Regions from separate parts of the Arthrobacter sp. Y-9 genome, predicted to be linked through region 2. Evidence: riboswitches for the same ligand, from Rfam matches in the RefSeq annotation. Region 2 holds a riboswitch; the other holds the start of a gene.
The links. Region 2 has a riboswitch for S-adenosylmethionine ahead of P9849_RS05035 (bifunctional o-acetylhomoserine/o-acetylserine sulfhydrylase). Riboswitches for the same ligand answer to the same signal wherever they lie in the genome.
Positions count from the first base shown of each region.

Region 1 (7,761 bases), 340 kb from region 2:
TGGCGACGACGACCATCGGAACGCCCGTGGCGTAGGCCTCCTGCAACCCGGCCAGGGAGGTCAGGGCCCCGGGGCCGGTCGAGAGGAACAGGACGCCCGGCTGTCCGGTGGCGCGGGAATACCCGTCCGCGGCGAAGGCGGAGTTGTTCTCGATGCGGCTGGAGACGAAGTGCGGCCGTCCGCAGCCCATGGCGTCGAAGAGGCCCAGCGCGTGCTGGCCGGGGATGCCGAAGACCGTGCGGGCGCCGAGGGCCTGCAGGGTCTCGACCACCAGGTCGCCGCCGTTGCGTACTGCCGGGTGCTCTCCGGACATTTCTCCCCCTCGGGTAGCAGTTCGTGTGGGCGCGGACCGGCCTTCGGCGGCTTCCGTGGAAGGTGATGCGCGCAACACCATGCTACCCAGGAGTTTTCCAATATGCACCCGTTGTTGCTGATTGGTTGACTTTGGTTGAAGCGGAAACTTACCCTTGTGTCAGTCGTCACGCTCGGTCGTGACCCAGCGCACCACCCTTTGAGTAAGGTTCACCATGGACGGAAACATCATCAATTCGGGGATCGTGATCCTCTATCTCGCGGCAATGCTGGCCTTCGGTTTCTGGGGCAAATCCCGGACGAAGAACAACAGCGACTTCCTGGTGGCGGGCCGCCGCCTCGGCCCCCTGCTGTACACCGGCACCATGGCCGCCGTGGTCCTCGGCGGAGCCTCGACGGTCGGCGGTGTCGGCCTCGGCTACAAGTTCGGCATCTCCGGCATGTGGCTCGTGGTGGCGATCGGCGTCGGCGTCCTGCTGCTCAGCCTGCTGTTCGCGGGCATGATCCAGAAGCTGAAGATCTACACCGTGTCCCAGATGCTGACGCTGCGGTACGGCACGCGCGCCACGCAGACCTCCGGCATCGTGATGCTGGCGTACACGCTGATGCTCTGCGCCACGTCCACCAGTGCCTACGCCACCATCTTCGTGGTGCTCTTCGGCTGGGACCGCTGGCTGGCGATCGCCATCGGCGGCGCGATCGTGCTGGTCTACTCCACCATCGGCGGCATGTGGTCCATCACCCTGGCCGACCAGGTGCAGTTCTTCATCAAGACCATCGGCGTCTTCTTCCTCATGCTGCCCTTCGCCCTGGGCGCGGCCGGCGGCTGGGACGGCATCAAGCAGCGCGTGAACGCCTCGTTCTTCCAGTGGGACGGCATCGGCGTGCAGACCATCATCACGTACTTCGTGGTCTACACCCTCGGCCTGCTGATCGGCCAGGACATCTGGCAGCGCGTGTTCACCGCCAAGACCCCCGGCGTGGCCCGCTGGGGCGGCGCGACGGCGGGCGTCTACTGCATCCTCTACGGCCTGGCCGGCGCCGTGATCGGCATGGCCGCCCACGTGGCCCTGCCGAACATCGACGTCGCGAACCTCGGCAAGGACGTGGTCTACGCCGAGGTCGCCACCCACATCCTGCCGGTCGCCATCGGCGGCCTGGTACTCGCCGCCGCCGTCGCGGCCATGATGTCCACCGCCTCCGGCGCTCTGATCGCGGCAGCCACTGTGGCGCGCACCGACGTCGCTCCGTTCGTGGCGAGTTGGTTCGGCCGCAACGTGGCCGTCGAGCACGATAAGAATCCCGAAGAGGACGTCAAGGAGAACCGTCTCTGGGTCCTGGGCCTCGGCGTGGTGGCGATCATCCTCGCCATCCTGGTCAAGGACGTGGTCGCGGCTCTCACCATCGCGTATGACATCCTGGTGGGCGGCCTCCTGGTCGCGATCCTGGGCGGTCTCGTGTGGAAGCGCGGCACCGGAATGGGCGCCGCAGTCTCCATGGCCGTCGGCACCGTGGTCACCCTCGGCACCATGATCATCCTCGAGATCAACGCCAAGGTCCCGCTCGACGGCGTCTACGCCAACGAGCCGATCTACTACGGCCTGATCTCCTCCGCCGTCGTCTACATCGCGGTGTCGCTCATGACCCCGCCCACGGACACGAAGGTCATCGAGGCGTGGAACGCCCGCTTGGCCGGCGCGAACGCCGAAGAAGAGCCGGTCATCCCGGCGCACTGACGGCGTAGCCGCACCTCCGTCCAGAGCCTGGTGTGAGGAGCGACGCCGGATCCCTGGATGGGGTCGTCGGCGCCGCGCTGCGGCACTGAAGTCCACTCCACACGCAAGCCGTCCCGGTCACCGACCGGGGCGGGTTTCGTGCGTCCCGGGGCGGGTGATCTGAGCAGCGCGCTGACCGTTAAGAGCCATTCGACCGCGGGGTCTCGGTGGATCGGAAGTCTAGCTATCTAAAGAGATGCGTGCCGCTGATCGCCAAAAGATCACGAATGTAGGGGAACTGCACTCAGTGCGAAGCGTTGATTCGACGACTAGCTAGACAAGCGAGCTATGTGTTAGCGTGATGCGCATGATCCATTCCGCCGCCGGCTGGGGGAGGAGCGGATCACGGTTCCCCCGCCTGCGGGCGGTTGCATTTCTTGAGTTGCACACTTCAGAGAATTCGGGAGAGCGAGATGGAAAGCTACCAGAGCCTGGTTGCCAGGGCCTCTGTCAATGCGGCGAAGGCGCACCCTGCGCTTGCCGACGCGAGCGTCCGGGTCGAGGGTGACTCCGACGGGCTCGTATTGCACGCCGTCTATACGATGAGCGGCACCGCCGACCCCGTGGCGGTGATGGCCCTCGTCGAGGAGCGGCTCATTCCGGACATGGAGAAGCTGCTCGATGCGAGCTTCGTCCAGCGTCACGTCCGCTTCGCCGTCGAAGCCACGGCCGACGCGCACCCCGCGGATCACCGGTCGGGTTCCCAGCCCGCCCTGGCCACCGCCTGACAATCTTCACCGACACACTGTTCAGCACTATTTGAGGAGGAAATCATGGGATTTCTCGGTTGGATCATTCTGGGCCTGATCGCAGGCGCCATCGCCAAGGCCATCACTCCGGGTGAGCACGGGGGCGGCTGGCTCTCGACGCTCGTCCTGGGCGTCGTCGGCGCGCTGGTCGGTGGCTGGATCGGATCGGCACTGTTCCACGAGGGCGTCAACAGCTTCTGGTCCCTCGGATCCTGGCTGCTCGCGATCGGCGGCGCCGTGCTGGTCCTGGTCGTCTGGGGGGCTTTGACCCGCAAGAGCCGGGCCTGAGGACTCGGACCCTCACAGCCGTCCGCAGTGTCGTGCCCTCACGGCCCGCCACGGTTTTCAGCACTCACTGAAAGGAAGAACATCATGAGTTTCATCGACAAGGCCAAGAACGCTGCCGATCAGGCGGTCGGCAAGGCCAAGGAAGTCATCGGCGAGGCGACGGACAACCACAAGCTGGAGGCTGAAGGCAAGCTTCAGCAGGCCAAGGGTGACGTCAAGCAGGCCGGCGAGGACGTCAAGGACGCCTTCAAAGACAAGTGACCCAAGGTCATTGACCCTGCGCCTTCGTCGGTGCCGGCATCGACCCACATCATCGTGGGGGTGCCGGCCCTGACGGGTTGCCGGCGGGAAGAGATTCCCGCTCGTCAGCGCGCCGGGGGAGCGTGAAGACCCCGGTGGCGCATCGCCCCGCTGGTCCCGTGCGGTGACGAGACATCCCGGGAGAGCGGGCCCGTAGTACCCCGAAATCGAAAAGGTTGATTTTCGATGGCGCTCGAACTGATCGACAGGCGCTGGCAGGAAAGCGATCGTCACGACCAGGCGCTTTCCGCCCTCCATCATCTCCGTGAGTTCACGATCGCCGCGGAACAGGCCCGTGAAGGCCTCCGCGAGGAATTGAACGTGAACTCCACCGACCTCGCCGCGCTGCGGTACCTGCTCGCCGAGTCCGGACACCGGCAGGTCACGGCCTCCAGGATCGAGAGACATCTGGGTCTCTCGTCTGCCTCCACCACCACCCTGGTGGCGCGATTGGAGAGGGCCGGTTATCTGGTCCGCGAGCCCGATGCCAGGGACCGGCGGTTCAACATCCTGCATCCGACCGAACGTGCACGGACCGTGGTCCATTCGATCCTGGAAGTCCAGGCAGAAGCCCTGACCGCGGTGGCCCGGTCCTTCGACGATGAGGAACTCTCGATCGTGGAGGGGTTCCTCACGGACTGCATCGCCGCTCTGCGGGAGTCCGGCTCAGGCGTCTTCCGGAAGACGTCATGACCAGCGGTATGACTCCCAGAGCAGCGCGAGGCAGCCGAGCACGATCGCCGCGCACACGCCGAAGTTGATCCACTTGTACTGCAGGAACACGGCGACGAACTCGCGCAGAAATGCGCTGGGGACGAAGTAGGCCGCGGTCTTCGAGCCACGCACCACTGCCTTCATCCCCGCACGGCGGGTGTACATCGCCGCCCGGAAGACGTGATAACTGCTGGTCGTCACCGTGACGACCGGATCGTTCTTCGTCATCAGAGCACGCGAGAACTCGAGGTTCTCCATCGTGGTGCGAGCCTCGGTCTCCGGCAGCACATCGGACTCGGGAACGCCGGCGTCCACCAGATACTCGGCCATGGCTGCGCCCTCGCTGCGGCTTTCGTCAGGGCCCTGGCCGCCACTCGGAATGAGCACCGGGCGAGACCCTTCGGGCGCCGCCCGGTGGATCTGCACCGCCTTGTCCAGACGCCCTGCGAGCAGCGGGGGGACCTTCCCGCCGATCAGGCCGGACCCGAGGATGATGACGTAATCCGGCACCTGTTTGCTCCGGGTACGCGCGTAGATGAAGGAGTACAGGAGGAATGCGCAGAACACGAAGCCCACATAGGCCACCAGCATGAAGAGGAGGAAGGGGACCATGCTCACCCAGAGGGGTGCCTCGGGACCTCCGGCAAACCGTTCGAGCAGCCCCAGCAGGAAGGGGGCGAACAGCACGAGCAGGCCCACGGCGAGAGACAGCAGATTCGCCATGGACCGTCCCTCGCGCCGTAGCATGACGACGCCGTTCACCACGAGGAAGAGTCCGAGCACGGGCACCGCGAGGATGGCGAGCAGCACGACGATCAGCAGCAGCCACGCCGTGTCGTCGTTCCGGCCCAGGCTCAGCAGCGCGAAGCCCAGCGCGAGGAGCAGGAAGACCCCGTTCCTCATGCGGCGGCGGTCCCTCCAGGTGCTCACGGCGGCGGCCAGTGCGAACACGATGGCGAGCACCGTGGTGATGTTCTCCAGGATCACCCTGGTGATGTTGTCCATACGTTCCTCCCGCACGTAACTCTACGCAGAGGCCGGGAGGGGACGGGTGGCCGCGAGCCGTATGTGGGCAAAGACGCACCCTCCGCCTGTGTGCCAGGGGAGGGTGCGCCGTCGTCGGTCAGTGAGCGGATCAGCCGATCGTGGCCCCGAACAGCAGGCCCAGAAGGTAGGTGGCCCCGGCCGCGCCGAGTCCGATCAGCAGCTGACGCAGCGCACGGCTGAGCGGCGACGTGCCGGAGAGCAGCCCAACGACCGCGCCCGTGCCGAGCAGCACCAGGCCCACCAGGACCACCGACAGCGCCAGCGCGCCGAAACCGCTCATGCCGAAGAGGAACGGCAGGATCGGGATGAGCGCGCCGGAGGCGAAGAAGCAGAAGCTGGACGAGGCGGCGCCCCAGGCGGTGCCGATCTCCTCATGGTCGTTCGTCGTCTCGGGGGCCTCGGGATGCAGGGAGAGGCTCGGGTCGCAGTCGCAGCTGAAGCGCCCCATCCGTTCCGCGGCGCGGTGCTCGGCGGCTTCGCGGCTCATGCCGCGCGCCAGGTAGACCAGGACGAGCTCGTTGTGCTCCAGATCGAGGCGCGGTGCGGCGTCGAGCGTGATCTGTGTGGGGCGGCTGGCCTCCAGGAGTTCCCGCTGGGAACGGACCGAGACGTATTCGCCCGCGCCCATCGAGAGGGCGCCGGCCAGCAGGCCCGCGACGCCGCTGAAGAGGACCACCTGGCTGTCGACGCCGGTGGCCGCCATGCCCATGACGAGGGAGAGGTTGCTGACCAGGCCGTCGTTCGCCCCGAACACGGCGGCGCGGAACGTCCCGGACAGCCGGGCGCGGCCGCGGGTGGCGAGGCCTCGCACCACTTCTTCATGGATCTGCTCATCGGCGGCCATGGCGGGGGTGGCGTGGGGATCGGTCGCGTACGGGGAGCGGCCCTCGGCGCGCTGAGCCAGCGCCAGAACGAATACGGAGCCGAAGTTCCGGGCCAGGAAGCCCAGGAACCGGCTGTTGAGGGAGGCATGGCGGGGCTTGTCCGCCTGATCGCCCAGCAGTGTCAGCCAATGGGCTTCATGCCGGCCCTCGGCTTCCGCGAGAGCCAGGAGGATCGCCTTCTCCTCGCCTTCGCGACGGGCCGCCAGATCGCGGTACACGGAGGCTTCGGCGCGTTCGTCCGCAAGGTACTGCTGCCAGCGCCGGATATCGGCGGGTGACGCTTGAGGGGTGTTCATGGGATCCTGCTCCTGAGGTGTGGTCGGAGGTGGCGCCCCATTGCGCAGCCCTCACTGTAGCGCGAAATTCCGCGGATTTTCGGACGGTTCACCGACGCTTCCGGTTTCGGTGGACCGCAATCGGGAGAGCGGCTGAAGGCTGAATCTGAGCTCCCGTCCGGCCCGCAGACCCGTGACCGCGACGCGGACCGTCAGCACGCCGTCGTCCTCCCAGACAGGGGGCCGGACCGCCCGGTTCAGCGCGTCGATCAGCTGATGCGGCTGCGCGCAGAAGTAGTGGTGGCTGGCGCCGTGGAGGAACAGGGTGACCCGGCCGCTCTGGAGGTCGACGGCGGGCAGGACGGTGACGGACATGAGAATCCTTGCGTGTGCTCTTGCCCCGCCAGGAGAACGGGGCCGCTTCTGCATCCGAGCCACCCGTGAACATGGGGTTGGCGGGTGGCCAGTCGGAGCTTGGCGCCACCTCTCGTGAAGCTGACTACACTGTAGCGGACGACGGCGGAGCGCGGCAGGGATCTGCGGTCGGCCGGGGGTCCTGTGACGCGGTGTTGAGCTGGGGAGACTCCGGTTGCGACGGATCCAAGTTGAGGTGCAGGCATAACTTGATCCCTGGTACTAAACTCGCTTCCAGAAGCTGCCCAACGTGACCGGGAACACTTCCGTGCCCAACTCGTGGATCCCCCCACCTCGAGCGGCGCCCGCGATTGAAAGGCCACCATGAAAGCCCTCCCCATCGAGCCGAGCAACGCGCCGATCAACATCGGCTCGCGGATCCGTGCGGCCCGCAAGGCTCAGCGCATGACGATCGAGCAGGTGGCCGAGGTGACCGGCCTGACCAAGGGCTTCCTGTCCCGGGTGGAACGCGATCTGACCTCGCCCTCCGTGGCGTCCCTCGTCACGCTCTGCCAGGTGCTGTCGGTGGACATCGGTGATCTGTTCGCGGCGACCGACGTGGCGCTGACCCGGGCCGACGAGGCTCCCAAGATCTCGTTCGGTGGCGACGGGATCATCGAGACCCTGCTCACCGCACGGTCCGAACGCCGGGTGCAGTTGCTGAGGGGAGTCATCGAGCCCGGAGGCAAGGGCGAGTCGGAACTCTACTCCGTGGACTGCGACGTCGATGTGCTGCACGTGGTCAAGGGCCGGATCGTGCTGATCCTCTCCAATGAGCGCTACGAACTCTCCGCCGGCGACACCTTGAGCTTCCCCGGCCGTGAGCCGCACACCTGGCTGAACCCGACCGATGAAGAAGTCGAGGTCCTCTGGGTCCTGGTTCCCGCCGCCGCGGCGTAGGGGAGTGGTTCGCGGGGGTCGGGCGCTCGCTGGCGGGTCATTCTGTGCAGTGAATCCGCAAGGCTGGAGTGGAGTGTCCCCTGAACTCGCTATGGCAGTGCCG
Region 1 covers NZ_CP121463.1:814,939-822,699, forward strand. Annotated here, with positions in the region: gene P9849_RS03610 (thiamine pyrophosphate-binding protein) at 1-313, opposite strand, end outside; gene P9849_RS03615 (sodium:solute symporter) at 528-2,048, shown strand; gene P9849_RS03620 (hypothetical protein) at 2,501-2,815, shown strand; gene P9849_RS03625 (GlsB/YeaQ/YmgE family stress response membrane protein) at 2,861-3,124, shown strand; gene P9849_RS03630 (CsbD family protein) at 3,209-3,385, shown strand; gene P9849_RS03635 (MarR family transcriptional regulator) at 3,611-4,117, shown strand; gene P9849_RS03640 (YdcF family protein) at 4,112-5,143, opposite strand; gene P9849_RS03645 (VIT1/CCC1 transporter family protein) at 5,274-6,365, opposite strand; gene P9849_RS03650 (hypothetical protein) at 6,417-6,719, opposite strand; SAM riboswitch class IV at 6,731-6,839, opposite strand; gene P9849_RS03655 (cupin domain-containing protein) at 7,083-7,658, shown strand.
Region 1: it holds a riboswitch for S-adenosylmethionine, as region 2 does, so the genes downstream of both, P9849_RS03650 (hypothetical protein) here and P9849_RS05035 (bifunctional o-acetylhomoserine/o-acetylserine sulfhydrylase) in region 2, are expected to answer to the same signal.

Region 2 (7,761 bases):
CACCACGGCGCCGATGCCGTTGGGGCCGTACTTGCGTCCCCGCTCGTACCACGGGCTGCTCGGCAGGCCGGCGTACGCGACGCGTTCGACATCGTCGCGCGCCTCCAGGAATTCGGCGACCTTCAGCGCGTTCTCCACGTGGCGCTCGACGCGGAGGCTGAGCGTCTCGAGACCCTGCGCGATGAGGAACGCGTTGAACGGGCTGACGGCGGATCCGAGGTCACGCAGCAGCTGCACGCGGGCCTTCAGGATGTAGCTGAGGTTGGCGCCCAAAGCGCCGTCCGCGCCGAGGTCACGGGCGTAGACGAGTCCGTTGTAGCTCTCATCCGGGGTGTTGAAGCCCGGGAACTTCTCCGGGTCCGCGCCGAAGTCGAACTTGCCGGAGTCCACGATCACGCCGGCGATCGCGCTGCCGTGACCGCCCAGGTACTTGGTGGCCGAGTGCACCACGATGTCCGCGCCCCACTCGAGCGGCCGGATGAGGTACGGGGTGGCTAGGGTGTTGTCCACGATCAGCGGGACGCCGGATTCATGCGCCACGGAGGCCACGCCTTCGATGTCCAGGATGTCCTGCCTCGGGTTGGAGACGACCTCGGCGAAGAAGAGCTTGGTGTTCGGACGGACGGCGGCGCGCCAGTGGTCCAGGTTGTCCGGGTCCTCGACGAAGGTGACCTCGATGCCGAACTTCTTCAGGGTGTTGGCCAGGAGGTTGTAGGTGCCGCCGTACAGGCTCGGGCTGGCCACCACGTGGTCACCCGCCTCGGCCACATTGAGGATGGCGAACGTCTCGGCAGCCTGACCGGAACTGAGCAGCAGGGCCGCCAGACCGCCTTCGAGACTGGCGATGCGCTGCTCGACGGCGTCCTGCGTCGGGTTGCCGATACGGGTGTAGATGGGGGCCAGCTCGGCGAGCGCGAAGCGGTTGGCGGCGCTCTCGGCGCTCGGGAACACGAAGGACGTGGTCTGGTAGATCGGCAGGGCCCGCGCGCCGGTGACGGCGTCCGGCTCCTGTCCGACATGGATCTGGCGGGTTTCGAAGGACCAGTTGTTGGTCATGGCTTTCCTTAGATTTCAAGGGCCAGGAACGGTCTCCCCCACCATCGCGGCGTCAGCCTTCCGGAAGGAAGGAGACGGCGCCCACGGCCCGCGCTTGCGTGCCGGCGTGCATGCCGACCCGCCTGGTCTTCACCCGGGGCACCCCGCCGCGGACGGAGGGTTGCCGGCCAGCAAGCCGGGGCTCGATGCTGGCACTCATGACCTGCAACCCAGGGTAGGGGGCCGGAGGGAGTGCGGAAAAGGGGTGCGTCACAGAACGTCCCAGAGGCTGTCGCGTGACTTAGGTAACCCTAAGCTGAGTGCCTAGTCACAAAGTGCAAGGATGATGCCATGCGCATGGATCACGTTTCTTACGCTTGTGAACGCGATGGCCTGGAGGCCACGGCGGAGCGCATTTCTGCCGCTCTTGGACTGCACGCGGTGCGCGGTGGGGTACACCCCCGTTTCGGCACCCGCAACATGATCTTCCCCTTGGCCGACCACAAATATCTTGAGGTCGTGGAAGTCCTGGACCACCCCGCTTCGGACAAGGCGCCGTTCGGCCAGGCCGTGCGGGCCCGCTCCGCGATGGGCGGTGGGTGGATGGGCTGGTGCGTCGCCGTGGACGACCTGGCCCCCTTCGAATCACGTCTGGGCCGCGAGGCCGTCCCCGGGAACCGCAAGTTCCCCGACGGCCGCGAGCTCATCTGGAAGCAGATCGGCATCCTGGGTCTCATCGCGGACCCGCAGGTGCCGTACATGCTCAAGTGGGAGGGTGACTCCACCCTCCACCCGTCGCTCGTGTACCCGAGCGACGTCCGGGTCTCCAGCCTCACCATCGCCGGTTCCGCGGAACGCGTGACCGAGTGGCTCGGCGAGGAAGTGGAGAACCCGCTGGAGGACGTCGCCGTGGAGTGGATCGCTCCGCACGGCACCCCCGGCATCATGTCCGTGACCTTCGAAACGGCGAACGGCTCCGTGACCCTCTGAGGCTCACCCGCCACGCCGTCTGAAGGCCGCCTGTTCCGCATCGCGCGGAACGGCGGCCTTCGCCGTACCCCAGCGCCACGGCGCCACCCCTCTTCCGGGGCGGCCCGTGTTCAGTACCATGAGTCCACCAGAGAGCGGCGCCACGCACCGAGCAGGTCACCGCCCCGGACGGTCCGCGGAGCCGCTCGCTGATCAGGCCATGCTCGCCGGCGCGGGCGTGGTGTCAGAGCCCAGAGGGAGGGCCCATGAAGAGAACGTCACTCGCAGCCGCACTCGCGTTGCTGGCCGTGCTGGTCACAGCCTGCACCCCCGACGGCGGCCGGCCTGCCCCGACGTCGCCGTCCCCGACGCAGCGGGTCATCCCGGCGGGCAACCCCGACCGCGACCAGGCCGCCGTCCGGCGGCAGCTGGCGGCCGTCGACCCCTGCGCGCTCCTCGACCCCCGCATCACCACTGGTCTCGGACGGAAACCCGGACTCATCAGCGCCACCCCCTTCGACTGCCGGGTCCAGGACGAGGGCGTGCAGGCCGTGAGCTACGCGGACAGCACCGCGTCCCAGCGGCACGGACAGGAGCGGCTCGACCTCGGCGGGGTGGTGGCCTACCGCTCCACCAAGGCGACCGGCCGGTGCACGATCAGCCTCCCGGTCGACTTCGACCACGCCATCACCCTCGCCCAGGATCCGGTGGGCGCCTACGACTGCACGCAGCCCGAGGCGTACGCCAAGACCGTCGCTCCGCGCCTGCGGGACGATCCGGCGTCGTTCGCGCGGAAGGACCCCCGGCCCGGCGTCTCCGTGTGCGATGTCCTGTCCTCGGCGCTCGGGCCACTCCCGGCGGGACAAGTCCTGGCGCCCCGCACGTCCTTCACCGGCAGCCTCGCCGAATGCGGTGTCTGGCGGGACGCGGCGGCCTCGGGCGGCGCGCCCGTCTACACGCGGCAGGCCCTCACGCTCGCCTACCGGAAACCCCTGGCGGAACTGCGCACCGGGGGCGGCTGGCAGGACAGCGAGGTGCGGCCGATCGCGGGGACCGAGGTCCTGTTCTGGAAGGATTCCGGAGCCGGCTGCACGCTCCTCTGGGATGCCTGGCCGAACCAGACGCCCGTGCGCGACCGCGTCGTTCAGGCCCAGGCGGAGGCGGCGACGTGCGCCGACGCCTCCGCCCTCGCGCAGAAGCTCGTCCCCGTCCTCGCCAAGGCCGCGCCGCAGACCCTGGCGAAGACGCCCCTCGTGTACTCGGCGACGGAGCCGGATCTCGCCGCGGTCGGGGCGTGCTCCCACGTCGTGGACCAGGACCTCCGGCAATGCGCGCCGGCCACAGGCGCCGCAGCAGCCTCGGACCCGCGGCAGACGGTCACACTCGGCGCGGCGGATGCAGACACCCTGTGCACGGCCGCGGCCCCGACGGTCCGGAGGATCGCCGGGTCGTCACTGGAAGCGGTCACGGCCGTCCCGCCGGGTGGCGGAGCATTCGACTCCGGCGTCCTCCCGGTGCTGTGCGAGTTCGTGGAGCCGAGTCATAGCGTGGTGGTCCGCATCGGCGCCGTGGCGGATCTGCCGCTGAACAGCAAGCTGCTCCTCACGAAGACCCGCACCGCCCGCGACACCGAGTTCGCGGGGCATTCCGCCAAGGCCAGTGCCGGGGAGGCGGTCCGCGGCGCCCCGGACACGCGGCGCACCGCCCTGATCGCGGACACCACGGCCGAGACGCCGGGGCTGCTGCTGGTCGAGATGTCGGCCCTGCCGGACCGCGGCCAGGGCACCGGCACGGTGTCGCCGGCGGCCCGGGAGCGGTTGAACGGTTTCGACAAGCTGGCCACGGCGCTCAGCGAAGAACTGCTCGGCGCCCGCTGACGGCATGGGTGCCTGGCACCCATGCCCGAGCCGGCCCGGATGCCCGTGCCTAGCCCAGCCCGATCGCCTTGCCGAACAGGTCGTAGCCCACGAACGCCCCCACATCGAGCAGAGCGTGCGCCACCACGAGCGGCATCACGCGCCGCCACTTCAGGTACACCCAGCCGAACACGAGCCCCATCACGACATTGCCGAGGAACGGCCCGAATCCCTGATACAGGTGATAGCTGCCCCGGAGCAGGGCGCTGGCCAGCACGATCCACAGTGGAGAGAAGCGCAGCTGCCCGAGCCGCCGGAACAGGTAGCCGACCACCAGGGTCTCCTCCAGCACGCCGTGCCGGATGCCCGACAGCACCAGGACCGGCACCGTCCACCAGTGGGCGTCCAGCGCGGCCGGGATGATCGCCGTCGTGACGCCGAGCGCCCGGCCTGCCGCGTACAGCGCCAGCGTCCCCGCGCCGATGCCGACGGCGAGCGCCAGGCCGGTCCCGGCGTCGCGCGCCGGCCGTGCCAGGTCGAAGCCCATCCCCCGCCAGGGCTTCCGTCCCGCCTCGCCGCGCCAGGGCAGGAAGGTGGCGAGGAGATGGAAGGCGAGCAGCACCGGCACCAGCGAGAACACGATGTCCAGCAGCTGGTAGAGCAGATCGAAGAACTCCCGCTGATTGCGGGAGGGGTTCAGGGTGGACGTCGCGGAGGAGAGCGGCCCGCGGCTCAGCTTGTCGGCGAGCTGCACCACCGAGTACACCGCCGACTGTCCCAGGGACAGCCCCAGCACGAGCGCGATCTCCCACCAGAGGCGCCGCCGTCGCCCCTCGTCCGCGAGAGGCTCCCAGTCCAGGGACGACGACGGCGGGGACGGCTTCAGGCGCGGCATGTCACCACTGTAGTGACGCGCCGCGGACACGCGCACACTCCGCCGAACCCGCGGCGCCCCGTGGCCCGGCGGTGCGCCTAAGCTGGGCCTATGAGTGCGCCGCAGCAAATCATCATGATCCGGCACGGGCAGTCGGCGGCCAATGTGGACACCGGGATCTACAACCGGGTCCCGGACTACCGGATTCCGCTCACCGAGCTCGGAGTGGAGCAGGCCCGTCAGGCGGGTGAGAAGATCCGCCGGCAGCTGGACGGCCAGCAGGTCTGCGTCTACGTCTCACCGTACCTGAGGGCCTATCAGACCCTGGACGCCCTGGGACTGGGCGATCTGACCGAACGCGTCATCGAGGAGCCGCGTCTCCGGGAGCAGGACTGGGCGAACTTCCAGATCGCCGGGGACATCGCGGATCAGAAGGAGCTCCGGAACGCGTACGGCCACTTCTTCTACCGGTTCCGTGAGGGTGAGTCGGGGTCTGACGTCTACGACCGCATCTCCAGCTTCATGGAGACCCTGTACCGTCACTGGTCCAAGCCGAGCTACGCCCCCAACGCGCTCCTGGTCACGCACGGCCTCACGATGCGGCTGTTCTGCATGCGCTGGTTCCACTGGTCCGTGGAGTACTTCGAGTCGCTCAACAACCCGGGGAACGCCGAGATCCGCACCCTCATCCGCGAGGAGCACGGCAAGTACCGGCTGGACGCGCCGTTCAGCCAGTGGACGCAATGCCGTGAGACGGCGACCGTCCTGGATGCGCCGCCGCTGCACTTCTGAGACGGGCCACGTCTGGGACGTGGCCCGGCCCCGCCGTGAAGGCGGACCGGCCCTGGCCGCCCGGCCCTAGTGCGCCGGTTCCTCCTCGGTCGGGACCGACGACGCGTGCCGGTGATCCGCCACGCCGTCCCGGGCCACGAGCACCTTGGTGCCGCGGTCCTGGAAGGCCTTGAGGTCCTTGGCGGAGATGCCCTCGTCCGTGATGAGGTTGCGCATCTGGAAGCCGTGCATCGTGGCGAAGGCCCGTTTCCCAATCTTCGAGGAGTCGGCCAGGATGTAGCCCTCCAGGGCCCGCTTGGCCATGAGGGAGTTCACCTGGGCTTCGCCCTCGTCGTTGATGGTGGGGCCGAGAACCGGGTCCACTCCGTTGACGCCGATGAACGCGATGTCCAGCGCCACCTTCTGCATGATGGTGTCCGTGAACGGACCCACCAGTTCGTAGGAGCGCGGATTCAGGATGCCGCCGGTGACCATGATCTTGATGTTCGGGCGCACGGCGAGCTGAGAGGCGATGTTGATCGCGTTGGTGACCACGGTCAGCGTGGGCCGGTTGGACGGCGCGTTGAGGTCATCCCGGGTGGCCAGGACCTGCGCCAGGGCCGTGCTCGTGGTGCCTCCGCCCAGGCCCACCACCATGTACGGCTCCACGAGGGAGGACGCGGCGAGGGCGATCTGCTGCTTCGCCTCGGCGTTGTCGTCCCGGTTGTAGCGGCCGGGCAGGTCATAGGAGACGGAGCCCGTCGTGGCGCCGCCGCGGGTGCGGCTCAGCAGCCGCTGCTTGGCCAGCGAATCCAGGTCACGGCGTGCCGTGGCGGGAGAGACGCCCAGCTGGGTGACGATGTCCTCCACCTCGATCTGGCCACGCTCGGCCAGGAGGTCGAGAATGGCCGTCAATCGGTCGGTCCGGTTCATGAAGCACGCTCCGCAGTGTCGAAGAGAGTCAGAAGCCGGGCCACTTCTGGAATCAGTGCAGCCCGCCCCGCCCCCAGGTATTTCCGGGAATCCACAATATCCGGATGAGCTTCAAGGTACTCGCGCACAGCCCGTGTGAAGAAACCGTTAAGGTGTGTCGAGACGTTGATCTTCGTCATGCCCGCACGGATCGCCGCCTGGATGTTCGCGTCGGAGACGCCGGAGGAGCCGTGCAGCACGAGCGGCACGTCCAGCGCGGCGTGCAGGGCGGCGATGCGTTCCAGGTTCAGCTGGGCGTCGCGGCTGGTCATCGCGTGCGAGGAACCGACCGCCACGGCCAGGGCATCGACGCCGGTGGCCGCGACGAAGTCCCGGGCCTCCTGCGGGTCGGTCAGCACGCCGGGCGCGTGAGCCCCGTCCTTGCCTCCCACCTTGCCCAGCTCCGCCTCGACGTAGACGCCCGCGGCGTGCGCGTACTCCCGCACGCGCACTGTCGAGGCGACGTTCTCCTCGTAGTCGAGGTGCGCGCCGTCGTACATGATGGAGCCGAAGCCGAGGTCGACCGCCTGCCGCGCCAGCTCCTCGCTTTCGGCGTGGTCCAGGTGCACGGCGATGTCGACCCCGGCGGCGCGGCCCGCGGACAGCGTCGCGAGCGCGATGGGCTCCAGTCCGCCGTGGTACTTGGCGCAGTTCTCCGAGATCTGGAGGATGAGCGGCAGGCCCGCCTGCTCAGCACCCGCGATGAGCCCTTCGACGGTCTCCAGGTGGATGACGTTGAACGCCCCCTGACCGCTCCCCCGTCCTGTGGCGCGGTCCATGATGGTGCGGGTGCTGACCAGGCTCATGCAAGTTCCTCCAGGGTGATGATCAGGTGTTGTTCCAGTTCGGTGTGCCGGGGCGAGATCTCGCCGGCTCCCCGCATCAGGACCGCGGCCGCCGACCAGGAGGTGGCACGCCGCAGCAGATCTTCCGGGTCGTCCAGGCCTTCGGCGAGCGCCGTCGCCAGGGCGGAGACCGCGGCGTCGCCCGCGCCGGTCGGGTTTCCGCGCAGGGGTTCGGGGAGCCGGGCCCGCCAGCAATGCCGGGGATGGTCCGCGGAGAAGAGCCGCATCCCCTCGCTTCCGGAGCTCACCACCACCGTGCGGGCGCCCAGGTCCAGGAGCCGACGCGCCGCCGTGGGGAGGTCGTCGCCGTCGAACGCCTCGAGCAGTTCGTGGTGATTGGGCTTCAGCACGTCGGCGCCCGCACGTGCCGCGGCCAGGATGCCGGGACCCGAGGTGTCGATGATGGCCGGGACGCCGTGCTGGTGCGCGAGCGTCACCA
Region 2 covers NZ_CP121463.1:1,159,629-1,167,389, reverse strand. Annotated here, with positions in the region: gene P9849_RS05035 (bifunctional o-acetylhomoserine/o-acetylserine sulfhydrylase) at 1-1,056, opposite strand, end outside; SAM riboswitch class IV at 1,142-1,259, opposite strand; gene P9849_RS05030 (VOC family protein) at 1,387-2,025, shown strand; gene P9849_RS05025 (hypothetical protein) at 2,271-3,881, shown strand; gene P9849_RS05020 (type II CAAX endopeptidase family protein) at 3,931-4,755, opposite strand; gene P9849_RS05015 (histidine phosphatase family protein) at 4,846-5,526, shown strand; gene P9849_RS05010 (DeoR/GlpR family DNA-binding transcription regulator) at 5,593-6,438, opposite strand; gene P9849_RS05005 (class II fructose-bisphosphate aldolase) at 6,435-7,283, opposite strand; gene P9849_RS05000 (1-phosphofructokinase family hexose kinase) at 7,280-7,761, opposite strand, start outside.